Regions from separate parts of the Agrobacterium sp. 22-223-1 genome, predicted to be linked through region 3. Evidence: riboswitches for the same ligand, from Rfam matches in the RefSeq annotation. Region 3 holds a riboswitch; each other region holds the start of a gene.
What was found. A riboswitch is a leader RNA that binds a small molecule or an ion and turns the genes downstream of it on or off. The one in region 3 is predicted to bind thiamine pyrophosphate.

Region 1 (6,537 bases), on a different contig from region 3:
CTTCCTGCACTACGAGAATGACCTGCAGACCTATACCATTCAGGACTGCTATCTCTACGGGGCGGACATGCTTGTCGCACCGGTCTGGAAAGCGGGCGAAACGCAACGCTCGCTCTATCTTCCGGGCGACGGTGAATGGGTGCACCTGTGGAGCGGCACGCATTATCCCGGCGGACAAAACGCCACCGTCGACGCGCCGCTCGGCGAGCCGGCGGTATTCTATTCTGCCGATAGCAGCCATCGTCCGCTGTTTGAACAGCTTCGCACCATCGGCTGAACGATAGCCGAGTTCCTCACTGCCATCACCCCGTCAGGCGGGGTGATGTGATGGCCTTTTTGAAAAGGGCGGTCATCGCATCGCTGATGCCCTGCGACGGGCTGACTTCGAAGAACAGGCCCGGCGAAGCGCATTGCTGCATGCGTGCACCGATTTCCGGCTGAAAGGGCGCGATCCAGCTATTGTACCAGCCATTGGTCGGCAGCGGCAGATAGGTGGTATAAAGCACGGCGATGCGAAAACCCTTTTCCTTCAGCTTCGTGCAATATTTGATATCGATCGGTTCCTGACAGCGGCCGCTGGTGGTTTTTTTGGTACAGGAGGATGGCTTGTAGCTATCGCCGACGCCGTCTGACACGAAGAAAACGATCTTCTCCGGGCTCGCCGAACTCGCACCGGTGCCCGAAGAGCCGATCCTGTCTCCAATCTGGGTCAGCGCCCGGTCGAAGTCGGTCTGCTGGTCGTTATTATAGCCCTGATAGGGAATGGACATCAGATCGATTTCGCCCGCTTTTTTCTTCGCAGTCGCCAGATCAGAGGTCAGGGGAACGACTTCGAGCAGCTTCGTATCTTCCGCCTTCTCTCCGAAGGTATAGACAGCCATGCGATATTGATTGCTGCTTTTCCGCGTGGACTTTGCCGTATCCATCAGGCTCGCCGTAGCCTGCGCCACCACATTGATGCGCGTCGTAACCCCGAGGCTTTTGGCTTTGTAGTAATAGCTGTTTGTATCGACCACCCCGTTTTTCACGATGTGACAAGCGAAAGCACATTTGTCGCTCGTATTGGCAACCATGGTAGCAACGTCGGTTGGCGTCGCGCCAACGCCCATCGAAGGGGTGTTATCCAGCAGGACATAGAAGTCGCTGAATGTTTCCGTCTCGTATTTGGCGGTCGCCTTGCCCGAAACGGTAATGAGATCCTCTCCGAGTATCCGTGAAAGCGTGGTGCCGACGGATGCCGTGAAATTGACCGAGGATTCGATGGCGTTACCGTGTTTGATCACCGACACATCAAGAGACAGGAGCTTATAATCGGGATTGGCCCGCTCATTGCTTTCAAAAAATGCGGAGGCTTCATCAGTGCCAAGCGAAATGACACCGTCGCCCGACATTTCCTTTGCCTTCTGAACGCTCGACGACGTATCGGCAACCACAGCAAGCGCCGCAGCATCCGCCGCCATCTGCAGGTCCGATTTGACAGCCATGCCATGCGTCACATCAAGGGCCACGCCGGCCGCCCCGATCAGCGGCACCATCAACAGGGCGCTGAGAATGCCGAAATTTCCCGATTTATCCTGCCAGATGTTCTTCAAATTCGCCCCCGGAACCTTTCCCCGGAGCGAAAGTTAGCCGAATAATATTGAAAGGCAGTTTCAATAGATAACTAATTTTCGATAAATCTAATTTCCTCAATAACTAATACGTCAATGGGAGATGCGCACCAGCGCAAGCCCGTTCAGGCATTCACGATCACGCCTGACGACGGATCGCCGGCGGGACGTTGACATTTATGAAACTTGACCTACAAAACAAACTCTTCCGAGGGGAGCACCGAACGGTGCTGAGATGGCGATGAGCCGGACCCTTGAACCTGATCCGGGTCATGCCGGCGTAGGAACGGAACTGTCGCGCCAAGAGGCGCTGCCCTTTCTCTTCTCCGCTTTGCCTGATCTCCGGGATTGTCACATCTGGAGACGAATGATGATGCTGAAACCTTCCGCCCTTCGCACACGGTGCGTCTGCGTCTGAGGTCCGGCTCATGCGTGCCTCCCATGCGCTGAACGGTGTCGGTCTTCTGCTGGTTTTCTGGCAGGCGGGAACATGGCTGTTTTCGCCGCCCCGCTATATCCTGCCGTCGCCCGCCGATGTTGCCGGCGCTTTCTGGCGCCAGCCCGGCTTCCTGTTCGGGCAGGCACTGGTAACGCTCGGCGAAATGGCGCTCGGGCTTGCGGCAGGCATCGCCGCCGGCATTCTCGTCGCGTTCACGATTGCCGCCATCCCGCGCCTCGGCCGCCTCGTCTGGCCGATGGTTCTGGTGTTGCAGGCCTTTCCGGTCTTCGTGCTCGCCCCCATCCTCGTCCTCTGGTTCGGTTTCGGCATGGCTTCGAAAGTGGTCATGACGGCGATCATCATCTTCTTCCCCGTTGCCTCCGCTTTCACGGATGGCCTCAACCGCACCGATCGCGCCATCCTCGACGCCGCCTCGCTGACTGAGGCGAGCCACTGGCAGATCCTCACCCGGTTGCGTGTGCCGCTAGCGCTGCCATCGCTCATTTCCGGCCTGAGGGTGGCGGCGCCGCTTGCCCCGCTCGGCGCCGTCATCGGCGAATGGGTGGGCGCATCGGCGGGGCTCGGGTTTGTGATGATCCAGTCCAATGCCCGCATGCAGACCGACACCATGTTCGCCGCCATGGCCATTCTCGCCATCATGGCGGTGCTGCTGCGGCTCATCGTCGACTTCTCGACCGCCAATCTGGCCCCCTGGGCCAAGGAAACAGAACACACCATTCCTTTCAGATCTTTACGGAGACTTTCGGCACCATGAAACGAACTCTTCTTTCCCTCGTCGTCGCGGCAGCAAGCGTGCTTTCACCCATGCAATCGCATGCGGCCGACAAGCTGACCGTGTTGCTCGAGTGGTTCGTGAACCCCGATCATGCGCCGATGGTGATCGCGAAAGAACGCGGCCTGTTTGCCGATGCGGGGCTGGAGGTGGAACTGGTTCCGCCCGCAGACCCCTCCGCCGTGCCGCGCCTCGTCTCGGCCAAACAGGCCGATATCGGCGTGCACTACCAACCGAACCTCTATCTCGATCACGATGCCGGCCTGCCGCTCGTGCGTTTCGGCACGCTGGTCGAGACGCCCCTCAACACCGTCACCGTTCTGGCCGATGGGCCGATCAAGAGCCTGAAAGACCTGAAGGGCAAGAAGGTCGGCTTTTCCGTTTCCGGCTTCGAGGATGCGATGCTGAAGCGCATGCTGGAAAAGGACGGCCTGACGAAGGACGATATCGAACTCATCAACGTCAACTTCTCGCTCTCGCCGTCGCTGATCGCCGGCAAGGTGGATGCCACGCTTGGCGGCTTCCGCAATTTCGAGCTGACGCAGATGAAGCTAGAGGGACATGAAGGCCGCTCCTTCTTCCCGGAGGAACACGGCGTGCCGGCCTATGACGAGCTGATCTTCGTCACGCACCGGGATCTCGCAAAAGACAACCGCCTGCCGCGTTTCCTCTCCGCCGTGGAACAGGCCGCGATCTTCATCACCAACCATCCGCAGGAATCCTGGCAGCTTTTCATCAAGGCCTATCCGAACCTTGACGATGCGCTGAACAAGCAGGCTTTCTTCGACACGCTGCCGCGCTTCGCCAAGCGCCCGGCTGCACTCGACCGCGCGCGCTACGCCCGTTTCGGCGCCTTCATGCAGGAGATGCAGCTGATCAAGCAGGCACCGGCGGCGGACGACATCGCCGTGGAGCTGCAGCAGCCATGACCGCGACTTTTCCGACAGCGGCAAAGGCCGCCGAGATTCTGGAGCGGGTGCGGCAGACACGCCCGCGCGTGCATTGCCTGATGAACACCGTGGTGCAGAAATTCACCGCAGATGGCATCACCGTCGTCGGCGGAATTCCCTCCATGACCACCTCGCTCGAGGAAATCGAGAGTTTTGTCACCAAGGCGGATGCGCTGACCGTCAATCTCGGCACACTGGATGCCGAGCGGCGCAAGGTCATCCGGCTGGCGATCGAAATCGCCAATGCATCCGGCAAGCCGTGGATCGTCGACCCCGTGCATTGCGACTATTCGCCGTCGCGTCTGGAATTCGCGCGCGAACTCATCGCACTTTCCCCGACGATCGTGCGTGGCAATCACGCCGAGATGAGCCTGATCGGCGATGTGCCTGGCGTGGTGAGGATCGAGACCGGGCCTGTGGATCATCTCAGCGACACGACCCGCAGCATCAGGATCGTCAACGGTCATCCGTGGATGGCGAAGGTGACGGGAACGGGGTGCCTTTCAGGCGGCGTCATCGCCGCCTTCATGGCAGTGGAAAAGGACGCCCTGACTGCGGCGGCCTCCGCCCTTGCCGTCACCGGCGTTTCCGCCGAACTCGCAGCAAAACACACCAGAGGCCCCGGCACCTTCGAACCGGCGTTTCTGGATGCGCTTTCCGAAATTTCCGGTGAGGACATCACAAATCACGCGAGGATAGAGCATGAACAAGGTTGATTACCGCCTCAACGCGCTGGTTGATGCGAGCCTCAGTGACGTTGCGCCGCTGCAGGAGCTTGCTCTGGCGGCCGCACTGAACGGCGCGACCATTCTGCAATATCGCGACAAGCACGGCTCGACGCGCGAGATGATCGAAAACGCCCGCGCCATTCACGAGGCCATCGCCGGCACCGGCGTGCCGCTGGTCATCAACGATCGGGTGGATGTGGCGCTCGCCTCGGGCGCGGACGGGGTGCATCTCGGCGCCGACGACATGGACGCCAAAACCGCAAGGCGTATTCTCGGCGAAAAGGCGATCATCGGCCTCACCGTCAAGAACCGTCCCGATGCCGAACGAGCGGCCTCCATGCCCGTCGACTACGCCTGCATCGGCGGCGTGTTTGAAACCATTTCAAAGGTCAATCCGGACAAGCCGGTGGGTATCGACGGTTTTTCCATGCTGCGGGCCCTGCTGAAGGAGTGGAAGCCGGATATGCCGGTCGGCGCTATCGCCGGCATCGATCTTGCCCGTGTGCCACCCGTCATTGCCGCCGGCGCGGATGGTGTGGCGGTCATTTCCGCCATTTTCCGCGCGGGCGATATTGCCAGCGCAACCAAGGACTTCCGCTCCAGGATTGACGCGGCGCTGAAAGCGAGACAGCCATGACAGCCATTGCATTGACCATTGCCGGCTCCGACAGCGGCGGCGGCGCGGGTATTCAGGCGGATATCAAGACCTTCTCCGCGCTCGGCGCCTATGCCGCCAGCGTCATCACCGCCATAACCGCCCAGAACACCAAGGGCGTGACGGCGGTGGAGGATATTTCGGTCGCCACCATCGTCGCGCAGATGGATGCGGTATTCTCCGATCTCGCCGTCAATGCGGTGAAGATCGGCATGGTCTCGCGGATCGAAACCATCGCCGCCATCGCGGAACGGCTTCGGCGGCAATCGCAGCCGGTGGTGCTGGACCCGGTCATGGTGGCTACATCAGGCGACCGTCTGCTGCATGAAGACGCCATCGAGACATTGCGGCGCGACTTGCTGCCGCTCGCGACCATCGTTACGCCAAACCTGCCGGAAGCGGCGCTGCTGACCGGCACTTCGATGGCGAAGACGGAGACGGAGATCGCCCGCCAGGCTGAGTTGATCCTGAAGGCGGGCGCGAAAGCCGTGCTCATCAAGGGCGGCCATGGCGACGGGCCTGAGAGCACGGATTATCTGTTTGCGGATGGCACCATGCAGGCGCTTTCCGCGCCGAGGGTCGAGACGAACAACGACCACGGCACCGGCTGCACATTGGCGGCGGCGATTACCGCTCATCTGGCGAGGGGTAGTGAGTTGCGGGAGGCGGTTGGGCTTGCGAAGGAGTATCTGAATGGGGCGCTCGATGCCGGGCGGGGCCTTGCCATCGGGCATGGGCGGGGGCCGGTGCATCATTTTTATCGATGGTGGGGTTAGCGATGAGAGGGCGGAGTTTGGGGTTTACCCCCCTCTGTCCTGCCGGACATCTCCCCCTCAAGGGGGGAGATCGGGTGGGGCTTTCGCTCGTTCCCTTGCAACCGTCTTACTATCGATAAACTGTCATACTGAATATGGCGAGCAAGCCGCTTGTCGATCTCCCCCCTTGAGGGGGAGATGTCCGGCAGGACAGAGGGGGGTGGCCGCATATTCTGCCGCTCGTAAAATACGACTACCGCGCCTTCGGCGTCGCCAGCACATTCCGGATCGCAAAACTCGAATGAATGCGCGAAACCCCCGGCAGCTTCGACAGAATTTCCTTGTGAATCCGCTCGAAATCGCCAGCACTTTCCGCCTCGCAGCGCAGAAAATAATCCGAACCGCCCGTCATCAGATAACATTCGCGGATCTCCGGATAGCGCCGCACCGCATTTTCAAAACGGTTGAGAAAATCCTCCGTCTGGCGATCCAGCGTGATCTGCACGATAACCGAAATCACCTCGCCGCCGGCAAGGCCGCTGGTCAGCGCTGTATAACCGCGGATAATCCCTTCCCGCTCGAGAATATCGACCCGGCGCAGGCAGGC
Region 2 (6,537 bases), 160 kb from region 3:
ATAACCGTCGGTTCGCGATGCGAAACGCGAAAGCTCCGCCTTATCGCGGGCCGGCGCAACGACCAGCGTACCGTGCCGCACGACAAGGCCGGGTGTCGCTTCATCCCACCAGTCGAGCGCCGCCTGCCCGAGCGTCAGAACCGGCTCTTCACCGCTTTCACGCTCACACCAGGGCGCCAGCATGCCACCCGCATACCAGGATGCGCCGCGAGAGGGTTCGGCATTGCGCTCGCAAATATCGACGGTAACGCCGGTCCGCACCAGTTCGAAGGCCGCCGTCAAACCGGCGACCCCCGTTCCCTTGACAAGCACGCGCATGTTATTCGGCATCCGCAGGCGTCGCGAGCGGCATGTAAAGCTCGCCGCCTTCCTTGAAACGTGCGGCCATGGCCTCCAGCCCCTCCTTCTGCGCCTCGGCGCGGATATCGTGAGAAATCCGCATCGAGCAGAATTTCGGCCCGCACATGGAGCAGAAATGCGCGACCTTGTGCGCTTCCTTCGGCAAGGTCTCGTCATGGAAGGAGCGCGCCGTATCCGGGTCCAGCGACAGGTTGAACTGATCCTCCCAGCGGAACTCGAACCGCGCGCGCGACAGCGCATCGTCCCGCACCTGCGCTGCCGGATGGCCCTTGGCGAGATCGGCGGCGTGCGCGGCGATCTTGTAGGTGATGACACCGACCTTCACGTCGTTACGATCCGGCAGTCCGAGATGTTCCTTCGGCGTGACGTAGCAAAGCATGGCGGTGCCAAACCAGCCGATCATCGCCGCCCCAATGCCTGACGTGATGTGGTCGTAACCGGGCGCAATATCGGTGGTGAGCGGTCCAAGCGTATAGAAGGGCGCTTCACCGCACGTCTTCAGCTGCTTGTCCATGTTTTCCTTGATCTTGTGCATCGGCACATGGCCGGGGCCTTCGATCATCACCTGGCAATCCTTAGCCCAGGCGATCTGCGTCAACTCGCCCAGCGTTTCCAGCTCGGCGAACTGCGCGGCATCATTCGCGTCGGCAATCGAGCCGGGACGCAGGCCATCGCCCAGCGAGAAGGAGACGTCGTAAGCGCGGCAGATGTCGCAAATCTCCTCGAAATGCTCATAGAGGAAGCTTTCCTTGTGGTGATGCAGACACCACTTGGCCATGATCGACCCGCCGCGCGAGACGATGCCGGTGACGCGGTTGACGGTGAGCGGGATGTAATGCAGCCGCACGCCGGCATGGATGGTGAAGTAATCCACACCCTGCTCCGCCTGTTCGATCAGCGTATCGCGGAACACTTCCCAGTTCAGGTCTTCGGCAATGCCGTTGACCTTCTCAAGCGCCTGATAAAGCGGCACCGTGCCGATCGGCACCGGCGAATTGCGGATGATCCACTCGCGGATATTGTGGATGTTGCGGCCGGTAGACAGGTCCATGACGGTATCCGCACCCCAGCGGATCGCCCAGACCATCTTCTCCACCTCTTCCGCCATGGAGGAGGTGACGGCGGAATTGCCGATATTGGCATTGATCTTGACGAGAAAATTGCGGCCGATGATCATCGGCTCAAGTTCCGAATGATTGATATTGGCGGGGATGATGGCGCGGCCGGCCGCCACTTCCTGACGCACGAATTCCGCCGTGACGTAGTCCGGGATATGCGCACCGAAACTCTCGCCGTCGCGCGCCAACTTTTCCCTGGCCGCCTCGCGCCCGAGATTTTCGCGGATGGCGATGAATTCCATTTCTGGTGTGATGATACCTGCCCGCGCATAGGCAAGCTGGGTCACGGCTTTACCGGCCGTGGCTCTGAGCGGCTGGTGGCGCACGGAAAATTCTGGCGTCAGGCGTTCGCCGGTGGCAAAGCCATTGTCCTCGGGCTTGACGTGCCGGCCGTCATAAGCCTCGACATCGCCGCGCGCCACGATCCAGTCATGACGCAGACGCGGCAGACCCTTTTCAATCAGAACGGGATGCGAAGGATCGGTATAGGGACCGGAGGAATCGTAAACCGTCACCGGCGGTTCGCCCGCCGTCGGATGAACGGCGATCTCGCGCATCGGCACGCGGATATGGGGATGTAAAATGCCGGCTTTGTGAATTTTGGTAGAGGCGGCATGCGGCCCGGTGGTGACGACAAGCGGGATATTCTTGGCAGCGATATTCATCTTGAGGCTCCAAAGTTTGACAGTGGAGACCCAGTTCGAGCCGGAATGATGGAAAATACCGAATTGCCGAAACGCGACGTCATACGCCCGCCCGACCTTCGGTCTTTGCACCGTCCCTACGCCAGTATGAACTGGATCAGGTTCAACGGGTCACTGCGCATGAAAGCAGAATCTCAGCCCCTTGACGGGACACCCCTGGTGAATGGCCACAGCAAAAAACACCGACCGACATTTGTCAAGGCCGACGATCCATGCTTGGCAAAGGTGCGGGAATGGCGCATGCTGCCGTTAGTTGTAATTAACCTAACGGTTTAGGCGAATATTATCGTTTGCAACGTAACGATAAGCACAAACCATCCTGATGTGAAATTCATGGGAGATACGTCGGAATGAACGCGACTATTCGTGAAATACTGGCCAAATTCGGCCAGCTTCCAACCCCTGTCGATACGATTGCAGATGAAGCCGATCTTTATGCGGCAGGCCTTTCTTCCTTTGCATCGGTGCAATTGATGCTCGGCATCGAAGAAGCATTCGATATCGAATTCCCCGACAATCTGCTGAACCGCAAGTCCTTTGCGAGCATCAGAGCCATTGAAGACACCGTTAAGCTCATTCTGGATGGTAAAGAGGCAGCCTGATGAACGTCACCGTAGCGCCGCAGGATGAAACGCTGTCCGCGCGCGCGGGCCGTGTCGCGGCAATTGCCGCCAAACACGCGGATGAGGTGGATGTCACCGGCCGATTCCCACAGGAAGCCGTCGACGCCTTGCGACAGGAACGCCTGCTCGGCATCCAGGTCCCCTCTTCGCTGGGCGGCGAAAGCGCTTCCTTACAGGAAATCGCCGATATCTGCGCCCGTCTCGGTCAGGCCTGTTCGGCAACCGCGATGATTTTCGCCATGCACCATATCAAGGCATCCAGCCTGGTGGAACACGGCGAGACGAGCGCATGGCATGCCGGCTTCATGAGCCGCATCGCCAGCGAACAGCTTCTCCTTGGCTCCGCCACCACCGAAGGCGGCATTGGCGGCAATCTGCGCAACTCCATCTGTGCAATCGAGGTCGAAGGCGATTTCTGCCGGCTGGAAAAGGACGCCACCGTCATTTCCTATGGCAGCAATGCCGATGCGATCCTCATCACCTCGCGCGCCCACAAGGATGCCGCGCCCGCCGATCAGGTGATGACGGTCTTCCTGAAAAACCAGTACACGCTCGAAAAGACCCATGTGTGGGATACGCTCGGCATGCGCGGCACCTGCTCGGACGGCTTCCTGTTTCGTGGCGAAGCGCCGGCGGCGCAGATATTCCCGAAACCCTTTGCGGAAATCGCCGCACAATCCATGCTTGCAAGCTCGCATCTCCTGTGGAGCGCCGTCTGGTACGGCATCGCCTCGGATGCCGTGCTGCGCGCCCAGTCTTTCGTCAGAGCCGCGGCGCGCAAGTCGCCCGGCACCGCCCCTCCCGGCGCGATCCGTCTTGCCGAGGTCTCCACCAAGCTGCAGGTCGTGAAATCCAACATCATCGCCGGCATCAAGGCTTACGAGGACACCAAGAGCGACCCCGAAAAACTGATGTCCATGGCTTTTGCCGTCGCCATGAACAATGTGAAGATTTGCTCTTCCGAAACCATTCTCGAGATCATCGACCACGCCATGCTGGTCTGCGGCATCATGGGCTACAAGAACGGCACGCCCTACAGCCTCGGCCGGCACCTGCGCGACGCGCATTCCGCCCGCCTGATGATTTCCAACGACCGCATTCTCGGCAATTCCGCCAATCTCCTGCTGGTTCACAAGCAGGACACCAGCCTCTTGGGATAAGACCATGGACATGCAAACATCGTTTCTCGATCGACTGTTCGAAGAAGGCCTGCTGATTGAAACCGGTGTGGACGGTCTTTATGGACGCAGCGGCCAGTTCGAGGATGTCATTGCCGCCTTCGAGCGGCTGATCGACCGCACTGGCGGCGCTGACGGCGCCGAAGCAATCCGCTTTCCGCCCGGCATCAACCGCGCCTATTTCGAAAAGAGCGGTTATATGAAGAGCTTCCCGCAGCTCGCCGGCACGGTCCATTCCTTCTGCGGCTGTGAACTCGACCATGTCAGCCTGCTGAAAACCATGGATGAGGGCGGCGACTGGACCAAAGACCAGAAAGCCACCGACATCGTGCTGACGCCGGCGGCCTGCTACCCGCTTTATCCGACGATTGCCAAGCGCGGCGCACTACCTGCCGGCGGCGGTCTTTATGACATCCAGTCCTATTGCTTCCGCCATGAACCTTCCAAGGACCCGGCCCGCCAGCAGCTTTTCCGCATGCGCGAATATGTTTGCATGGGCACCGAGTCCGACGTCACCGAATTCCGCCAGACCTGGATGGATCGCGGCGTGGAGATGATGAAAGCGGTTGGGCTCGACGTCACCATCGATGTCGCCAACGATCCCTTCTTCGGCCGCGCCGGCAAGATGCTGGCCAACAACCAGCGCGACCAGAACCTGAAATTCGAACTCTTGATCCCGGTCACATCCACGACCAGCCCGACGGCCTGCATGAGCTTCAACTACCATCAGGATGCCTTCGGCCAGAAATGGGGCCTCAATCTCGACAATGGCGATGTCGCCCATACCGCCTGCGTCGGTTTCGGCCTTGAGCGCATCGCGCTGGCGCTGTTTGCGCATCATGGTCTCGACGTGAAGAAATGGCCTGCGAAGGTCGTGGAAACGCTCTGGGGCTGATCATTCATGCGGCAGATTTTTCCCGGTCTCGATCCCAGAAACTATGTGCAGCATCCGCTCCATTCCTCCGAGAGAATGTGGCCGGAGACCAATTGCTACATCGATTTGTGGATCGAGGTGCTGGCCTCGAAAGGTCTGTCGCCGGAAGCCATGTTCGGTTTCACGCTCACGCAGGATTTCGAAGGTGACCAGTTCACCTTCTTCAAGGTGCCGCTGGAAGACCTCGAGGCGCTTTATGGCGTTCGCGCCACCGAACTTGCGATCTTCGACAGCGTGGAAAACCACATAGAGGCACAGCTCGCACGCGGTCGCATCTGCCTGATCGAGATGGACAGCTTCTATATGCCGGATACCCATGGGGTGGGCTACCGGAAGGAACATGGCAAGACCACCATCGCCATCAACCGGCTTGATCTCGCGAAGCGTGAACTCGACTATTTCCACAATGCCGGCTTCTTCCATCTTGCAGGCGAAGATTTTGACGGCCTGTTCCAGCATCATCTGGCCGAGACCGACCCGCCTTTCCTGCCCTATACCGAATTTGCAAAATTCGCGGATAGCAGCCCCTCGCCCGCACATATTCGCAAGACGGCCGAACGGCTCCTGAAATTTCATTTTTCCAGACGGCCCTCCGCCAACCCTGTCCGCGCTTTTGCCGGCGTTTTTCCGGCGCAGGTGGAAAAGGTCGCCGACCGACCCTTCGGTTTTTTCCACAAATATGCCTTCAACACGCTGCGCCAGCTCGGCGCCAATTTCGAACTGGCGGCAAGTCACTTCGAATGGCTGGACGCGGACGGTTTTTCTGAAGCAAGAGACCACGCGCTCAAGATTTCCGAGGTTGCCAAGACCGTGCAGTTCCAGCTCGCCCGCGCCGTCACCCGCCGCAAATTTGATGCACTGGCCACCGTGCTCGATCCAGCAGCGGATGCGTGGGATGGCATGATGGAAGCGCTTTCGACTAAACTCACTGATGCCAGCGAGGCCGCGTGAGGACTTATCTTCCCGGCGAAAGCGAGGAATTGCTGAGCGAAGGCTGGACGCTGACGCTGACGTCCGCCGATGCCTGTGAGACGCCGTCCGATATTCCCGCATCGCTCGAAAGCCTTCACGTCTCCGTTCCCGGCACCGTGGCGCAGGCTCTGGAAGCGGCTGGAAAATTCGACCGCCTTGCCCCGGCGCCTCTCAATGACAGGGATGCCTGGTATCGGCTGACGATGATTTCCGATACGCGTGAACGCGCCACCCTGCGCTTCGACGGTCTCTCCACCATTGCCGAAATCTTCTTCAACGGCGAGCTGATCGCCGCGAGCCAGAGCATGTTCGAAAGGCTGGAAGTGCCTGTCGAACTCACGGGCGCGGACGAGCTTTGCATCTGCTTCCGGGCGCTTGCGCCGAGACTTGAAAAAACCGGTCCCCGCGCCCGCTGGCGACCGCAGATGATGAATACGCAGGGGTTGCGGCTGATCCGCACCACCGCACTCGGTTACATGCCCGGCTGGTGCCCGGAAATCCACGCCGCCGGTCCATGGCGACCCATCAGTCTGATCAGACAGGAGGCGGTGCTTTGCACGCTCCGATCTTCGCTGGACGAGGCAGGAACGGGAACGCTCGCCATCTCGCTGGAAACCAACCGGCCCATAAAATCGGCACGGCTTTGCT
Region 3 (6,537 bases):
TCCATTTTTGGCCGAGGTGCGATAAGGCAGGGCATGGATAAAGAGCGCTTCACCATTCTGCTTGGCGGCGATGTTACGGTGACCGATCGTCTGCAAGAGGCGGTCGCGGATAGCCGTGTGATTGCGGCCGACGGCGGCATGCGCCATGCCGGGCCGCTTGGCCTTGCGCCGGAGTTGTGGGTCGGGGATTTCGATTCCGCCAGCAAAGAGTTGCTGGAGGCCTGGCCCGATGTAGCGCGGCAGCCATACCCGGCCGCAAAGGCGGTGACGGATGGCGAGATCGCGGTATCGGAAGCTCTCTCCCGTGGAGCGCATTCGCTGGTGCTTGTCGGTGCGCTTGGAGGCGCGAGAAGCGACCATGCGCTTCAGCACCTCCTTTACGCGGTGGCGCTCGCCGAACGTGGTATCGACGTTACGCTGACCTCCGGTGAAGAAGAGGCGCGGCCGCTGCTTGCCGGTTCGCTGGATATCGATTTGCCGCCCGCCTCGCTGTTTTCGGTTGCCGGATTTACCGCCCTTGAGGGGCTCGATATCGGCAATGTGCGTTATCCGCTGAAGGATTTCGCGCTTGCTTTCGGTTCGTCCCGCACTATTTCCAATGTCGCGAATGGCGGCCCCGTGCATTTCTCGCTGAAAAGCGGAAAAGCCATCGTGCTCGCCCGCCCTTATGATCTGACCGGAGCCTGACGCCTTGGCACCCCCTATTTTGAAACTCGATGACATCAAGCTGACCTTCGGCGTGACCCCGCTGCTCGACGGCGCCAATCTCCAGGTGGAACCGGGCGACCGCATCTGCCTTGTCGGGCGCAACGGTTCCGGCAAGTCCACCCTGATGAAGATCGCCGCGGGCCTGGTCGAGGCGCAGTCGGGTGAGGTTTTCCGGCATCCGGCCGCCACCATCCGTTATCTCGAGCAGGCCCCGGATTTTGCCGGTTACGACACGGTTCAGGCCTATGCCGAAGCGGGGCTCGGACCCGGTGACGATCCCTATCGCGTCACCTATCTTCTGGAGCATCTTGGCCTCACCGGACAGGAACATCCGACGAGCCTTTCCGGCGGTGAAGCGCGACGTGCGGCCCTTGCCCGCGTCATGGCGCCCGAGCCCGATATCCTGATGCTGGACGAACCGACCAACCATCTCGATTTGCCCACCATCGAATGGCTTGAAAGCGAGTTGCAGCAGACGCGCAGCGCGCTGGTGCTGATTTCGCATGACCGGCGTTTTCTCGAAAAGGTCTCGACCTCGACCGTCTGGTTGGATCGTGGCCAGTCGCGCCGTCTCAATCGCGGTTTTGCCCATTTCGAGGAATGGCGCGACAAGGTGCTGGAAGAGGAAGAACTGGAACAGCACAAGCTCGGCAAGGCCATCGAGCGCGAAGAACACTGGATGCGCTATGGCGTGACCGCAAGGCGTAAGCGCAACATGCGCCGCGTCGGCGAGCTTCAGGCCATGCGTGCGGAATATCGCGGCCATAAGGGGCCGCAGGGCACGGTGCAGGCGACCGTCACGGAAGGGCGGGAATCCGGCAAGCTGGTTATCGAGGCCGAGGCCATCACCAAGGCTTATGGCGAGCGCGTGATCGTCGCGCCGTTTTCGCTGCGCGTCCATCGCGGCGATTGCATCGGTTTCGTCGGCCCGAATGGCGCCGGTAAAACCACGCTTCTGAAGATGCTCACCGGCCAGCTGGAGCCCGATAGCGGCTCGGTGAAGCTCGGCACCAATCTGGAGATTGCGACGCTCGACCAGAAACGCGAGGATCTCAATCCCAACGATACGCTCGCGCATTATCTGACCGATGGTCGTGGTGAAAATCTGCTGGTCAACGGCGAATTGAAGCATGTGACGGGCTATATGAAAGACTTTCTGTTCCAGCCGGAACAGGCCCGCACGCCGATCCGCAACCTTTCCGGGGGCGAGCGCGCGCGCCTTATTCTGGCGCGCATTCTGGCGCGGCCGACCAATCTTCTGATCCTCGACGAGCCGACCAACGATCTGGATATCGAAACGCTCGATCTGTTGCAGGAAATCGTTGCGGGCTTTTCCGGCACCGTTATCCTCGTCAGCCACGACCGCGATTTCCTCGACCGCACCGTCACCTCCACCATCGCGCCCGTCAATCCGGATGAGCCGGACGGACGATGGATCGAATATGCCGGTGGCTACTCGGACATGATGGCGCAGCGCAAGGGCGCGGCGGAAGAAAAACGCAAGGCTGAGAAACAGGAAAAGGCGAAGGCCGCACCTTCGGCCTCTGCATCGCAGGATCCTTCAAAGGCCAAGGGCAAGCTTTCCTTCAAGCAGAAATTCGCGCTCGAAAATCTTCCGAAGGAGATGGAAAAGGCGCAAGGCGAAATCGCAAAACGCGAGCAGCGCATGGCCGATCCGGAACTTTTCACAAAGGACCCGGCGGCCTTCAACACGCTGGCGCAGGAGATGTCAAAGCTGCGCGACAAGCTGGAGGCCATGGAAGAAGAATGGCTGGAACTGGAGATGCTGCGCGAGGAACTGGAGGGCTGAAGGCAATCAGTTCCCCGTTTGACCGGTCCTCCTTCGGCCTTTGACAGAAAAGCAGAATTGCCGTTCTATGCCGGCGTTCGTTTGGAGGAGTTGTGAAAATGCGCATGATTTTCGTCAATCTGCCGGTCAAGAATATCGAGACATCAAGGAACTTCTTCACTGCTCTCGGTTTCAGCTTCAACCCGGAATATTCGGATGACCGCACGCTCTGCATGATCGTGGAAGAGAATATCTTCGTGATGCTTCTCCAGGAGGGACGTTTCCGCGATTTCATCAACGGCGACATTGCCGACGCGACGCGAACCACCGAGGTTCTGACCTGTCTTTCCGCCGGAAGCAGGGAGGAAATCGACCGGATGATCGCCACGGCGCTTGCCTCCGGCGGCAGCGGCTGGAAGCCTGTTCAGGACCATGGCTTCATGTATGCCGGCAGCTTTCAGGATCCCGACGGGCACGTCTGGGAACTGGTGCATATGACGGAACAGGGCTGACCTCGGCCATCTTGCCAATCAGGGACGGCGGGACTACACCATCATCTTGATCTAACGGGGTGTCTTTTGCGCTTGGGTGCAAAAGGCTGAGAGGCTTGCCAACCCGAAGAACCTGATCCGGTTCATACCGGCGGAGGGATTAGACGGCTTTAACGCAGGCGGCTATTTCCCTATCGTTTTTTTGAGGAGATACCCGTGCGCCGTCGTCTTTTCCTGAATTCCCTCGTTGCCGCCTCGCTGTTTCTGCCCGGTCTTGCCGTCGCACAGGATAGACAGGAGCTGACCGTCTACACCTATGAGAGCTTCGTTTCCGAATGGGGTCCCGGTCCCAAGGTGAAGGAGGCCTTCGAGAAGGTTTGCAATTGCACGGTCAATTTCGTCGGCGTGGCCGATGGCGTGGCGCTGCTCAATCGTCTGAAGCTTGAAGGGGCGGGGTCCAAGGCGGATGTCGTCGTCGGTCTCGACACCAATCTTGTCGCGGAAGCAAAACAGACCGGTCTGTTCGATGTCAGCGGCATCGATGCATCGGCGGCCAAGGTGCCGGGCGGCTACACGGACGATGTTTTCGTTCCCTATGATTACGGTCATTTCGCTGTCATCTATGATACGCAGACGGTGAAAAACCCGCCGGCGAGCCTGAAAGACCTCGTGGAAGGCGACGCGTCGCAGAAAATCGTCATTCAGGATCCGCGCACCTCCACGCCGGGGCTTGGCCTGCTGCTATGGGTGAAATCGGTTTACGGCGACAAGGCCCCGGAGGCCTGGGAAAAGCTCAGGAAGCGCATTCTCACCGTTACGCCGGGCTGGTCGGAATCCTATGGCCTCTTCACCAAGGGTGAGGTGCCGATGGTGCTCTCCTACACCACCTCGCCCGCCTATCACATGGTCGCTGAAAAAACGGATCGTTATCAGGCCGCCGCCTTTTCCGAAGGGCATTACATCCAGATCGAGGTTTCCGGTCTCCTTAAAAACGCGCCGCACAAGGAGCTGGCAAAGCAGTTCCTCGCTTTCACGCTGACATCCGGTTTTCAGGATGCCATTCCGGAAAACAACTGGATGATGCCGGTCGCGGCGACCTCCAAGCCCTTGCCGGAGGCGTTTTCAAAACTCGTGGTGCCGCAGAAGACTTTCCTGATGGATCCGGAAGAGGTGGCGAAGAACCGCAAGGCATGGATCGATGAATGGCTTGCCGCCATGAGCATGAATTGAGGAAGAGGCACACCCGCGCATGATGCTGCGTCGCGATTACCGGCGGTCGATCATTTTCGGAACGGCGGCTTTTGCCGCCGTTTTCCTGTTCATGGCGCTCGCGGTTGCGGCTCTCCTGTCTTTTGATGCCGGCGCGTCCGCTGCCGGCATCATGGATGCCTATACGCTGCGCATCCTGCGTTTCACGCTTTATCAGGCAACGCTTTCCACCCTTCTTTCCATTGTTCTCGGCCTGCCGGTGGCGCTGGCGCTTTGCCGTCGGCGCGAGTTTCCGGGAAGGATCTGGATCATCAGGCTGATGGCGGTGCCGATGGGTCTGCCGGTGATCGTCGGCGCCTTCGGTATCATCACCATCTGGGGCAGGCAGGGCGTTTTGAATTCGGCACTCGTTTTTGCCGGGGCGGATGAGCCTTTCAGCATTTACGGCCTGTCCGGCATCCTCATTGCCCATGTGTTTTTCAATCTTCCGCTTTCGGTGCGGCTGATGCTGGCCGGGCTGGAGCGCATTCCGGGCGAATATTGGCGCATGGCGGCGAGCCTCGGCATGGGGCCGGTTTCGATTTTTCGGTTTATCGAATGGCCGGCGGTCGCGCGTCTCGTTCCCGGCATTGCCGGGCTTGTCTTCATGCTGTGCGCCACCAGCTTCACGCTCGTTCTTCTGTTGGGCGGCGGGCCCGCGGCAACGACGCTGGAGGTGGCGATCTATCAGGCGCTGCGGTTCGATTTCGATCCGCAGCGGGCGATTGCGCTTTCGGTTTTGCAAATTGCCCTCACCGCAATCCTGCTTGGCCTTCTTGCCTTTTTGCCGTCGCCTGAAGCGGAAATTCCCTCGCTTGGTCGTTCCCTTCGCCGTTTCGACGGAAAGGGCATCGGTGCCCGCCTCTGGGATGGCGCGGCAATCGTGTTCGCTGTTCTGCTGATCGGCCTGCCGCTTGTCGCCATAGCAGTCTCAGGTTTGAGGGCCGATCTGCCGCGCCTTCTGTCCGCGCCGATTTTCCTGCGCGCGGCGGTGACCAGTCTTGCAATCGCCGCACTGTCCGCAGCCCTTGTCGTGCTTTGCTGCATGGCGATCATCGGCGCGCGCCAGGCGATAGGCTCCAGACGGCAGGCGGGGCAACCCCTGCGCTTCCTCGCCGCCATGCTGGGGGCAGGGTCTTCGCTGGCGCTCTTGGTGCCGCCTGTCGTGTTGGGAAGCGGGTGGTTCCTGTTATTGCGGGTTTTCGGCGATGTCAGCTTCTACGCACCCGTTCTCGTGGGGCTCATCAATATGCTGATGGCTTTGCCGCTTGCCATGCGGGTACTGGAACCGGCCTTCACCAGTCATTTTTTACGCACCGGCCGGCTTTCCGCCAGTCTCGGGCTTCAGGGTTTCGCGCGGCTGCGGTTTGCCGATCTGCCGGTTCTGTGGCGGTCGCTGGCTATGGCGTTTTCATTCGCCATGGCCCTGTCGCTCGGCGATTTAGGCGCGGTTGCCCTGTTCGGCTCGGAAAATTTCGTCACCCTGCCGTGGCTGGTCTATAGCAATATGGGCAGCTACCGCACCAATGATGCCGCCGGTTATGCCTTCCTTCTCGGCATCGTCTGCCTGCTGCTTGCCGCAGGCGGCGTTTCACGGCAGTCCCAATCAGCAAGGGCGAGCATATGACAGGCGATGATTTTGCCGTTGAACTGGACAAGGTCAGGCTACGGCTTGGAACACAGGATTTCGAACTTGATTGTTCGTTCCCTAAGGGGCAGATAACCGCCGTTGTCGGGGCATCCGGCTCGGGAAAATCCACGCTTCTCAATCTCGTCGCCGGTTTCGAGGAACCGGATTCCGGGCGCGTGATGATCGGCGGGCAGGACATGACCGCGCTTGATCCTTCGGAAAGACCGGTCTCATCAATCTTTCAGGATAATAATCTTTTCGCCCATCTCGATATCTTCATCAATGTCGCTCTCGGTGTCAGCCCCGGGCTGAAATTGCGGGTGGAAGACCGGCAAGAGATTGAGATGGCCCTCGTCCGTGTCGGTCTTGCGGGTTTCGACAAACGCTTGCCGGGCACGCTTTCCGGTGGAGAAAGACAGAGGGCGGCGCTGGCGCGCGCGCTGGTCAGGAAAAAACCTGTCATGTTGCTCGACGAACCTTTTGCAGCACTCGATCCGGGATTGCGGGCGGGCATGACCTCCCTGCTTCTCGACTTGCACGCCGAAACAAAAAACACGGTGATTATTGTCACCCACCATCCCGAAGACATAAAGAAGCTGGCGCAGCGGGTGGTGTTTCTTGAACGCGGCCGTGTTGTCTATACCGGTTCGACCGCAGATTTCTTCGCCACA

Region 1: it holds a riboswitch for thiamine pyrophosphate, as region 3 does, so the genes downstream of both, ACQZ60_RS18185 (ABC transporter permease) here and thiB (thiamine ABC transporter substrate binding subunit) in region 3, are expected to answer to the same signal.
Region 2: it holds a riboswitch for thiamine pyrophosphate, as region 3 does, so the genes downstream of both, thiC (phosphomethylpyrimidine synthase ThiC) here and thiB (thiamine ABC transporter substrate binding subunit) in region 3, are expected to answer to the same signal.

What each region holds. Positions count from the first base shown of each region.
Region 1 covers NZ_JBNWCN010000004.1:139,107-145,643, forward strand. The annotation lists gene ACQZ60_RS18175 (alpha-glucosidase) at 1-277, shown strand, start outside; gene ACQZ60_RS18180 (pilus assembly protein TadG-related protein) at 303-1,592, opposite strand; TPP riboswitch at 1,812-1,914, shown strand; gene ACQZ60_RS18185 (ABC transporter permease) at 2,039-2,824, shown strand; gene ACQZ60_RS18190 (ABC transporter substrate-binding protein) at 2,821-3,771, shown strand; gene ACQZ60_RS18195 (hydroxyethylthiazole kinase) at 3,768-4,508, shown strand; gene thiE (thiamine phosphate synthase) at 4,495-5,157, shown strand; gene thiD (bifunctional hydroxymethylpyrimidine kinase/phosphomethylpyrimidine kinase) at 5,154-5,951, shown strand; gene ACQZ60_RS18210 (Lrp/AsnC family transcriptional regulator) at 6,184-6,537, opposite strand, start outside.
Region 2 covers NZ_JBNWCN010000006.1:20,552-27,088, forward strand. The annotation lists gene thiO (glycine oxidase ThiO) at 1-318, opposite strand, end outside; gene thiC (phosphomethylpyrimidine synthase ThiC) at 320-2,143, opposite strand; TPP riboswitch at 2,239-2,350, opposite strand; gene ACQZ60_RS21105 (acyl carrier protein) at 2,533-2,784, shown strand; gene ACQZ60_RS21110 (acyl-CoA dehydrogenase family protein) at 2,784-3,965, shown strand; gene ACQZ60_RS21115 (amino acid--[acyl-carrier-protein] ligase) at 3,970-4,878, shown strand; gene ACQZ60_RS21120 (DUF1839 family protein) at 4,885-5,868, shown strand; gene ACQZ60_RS21125 (beta-mannosidase) at 5,865-6,537, shown strand, end outside.
Region 3 covers NZ_JBNWCN010000006.1:179,568-186,104, reverse strand. The annotation lists gene ACQZ60_RS21845 (thiamine diphosphokinase) at 34-687, shown strand; gene ACQZ60_RS21840 (ABC-F family ATP-binding cassette domain-containing protein) at 692-2,518, shown strand; gene ACQZ60_RS21835 (VOC family protein) at 2,617-3,009, shown strand; TPP riboswitch at 3,055-3,165, shown strand; gene thiB (thiamine ABC transporter substrate binding subunit) at 3,205-4,218, shown strand; gene thiP (thiamine/thiamine pyrophosphate ABC transporter permease ThiP) at 4,238-5,863, shown strand; gene ACQZ60_RS21820 (ATP-binding cassette domain-containing protein) at 5,860-6,537, shown strand, end outside.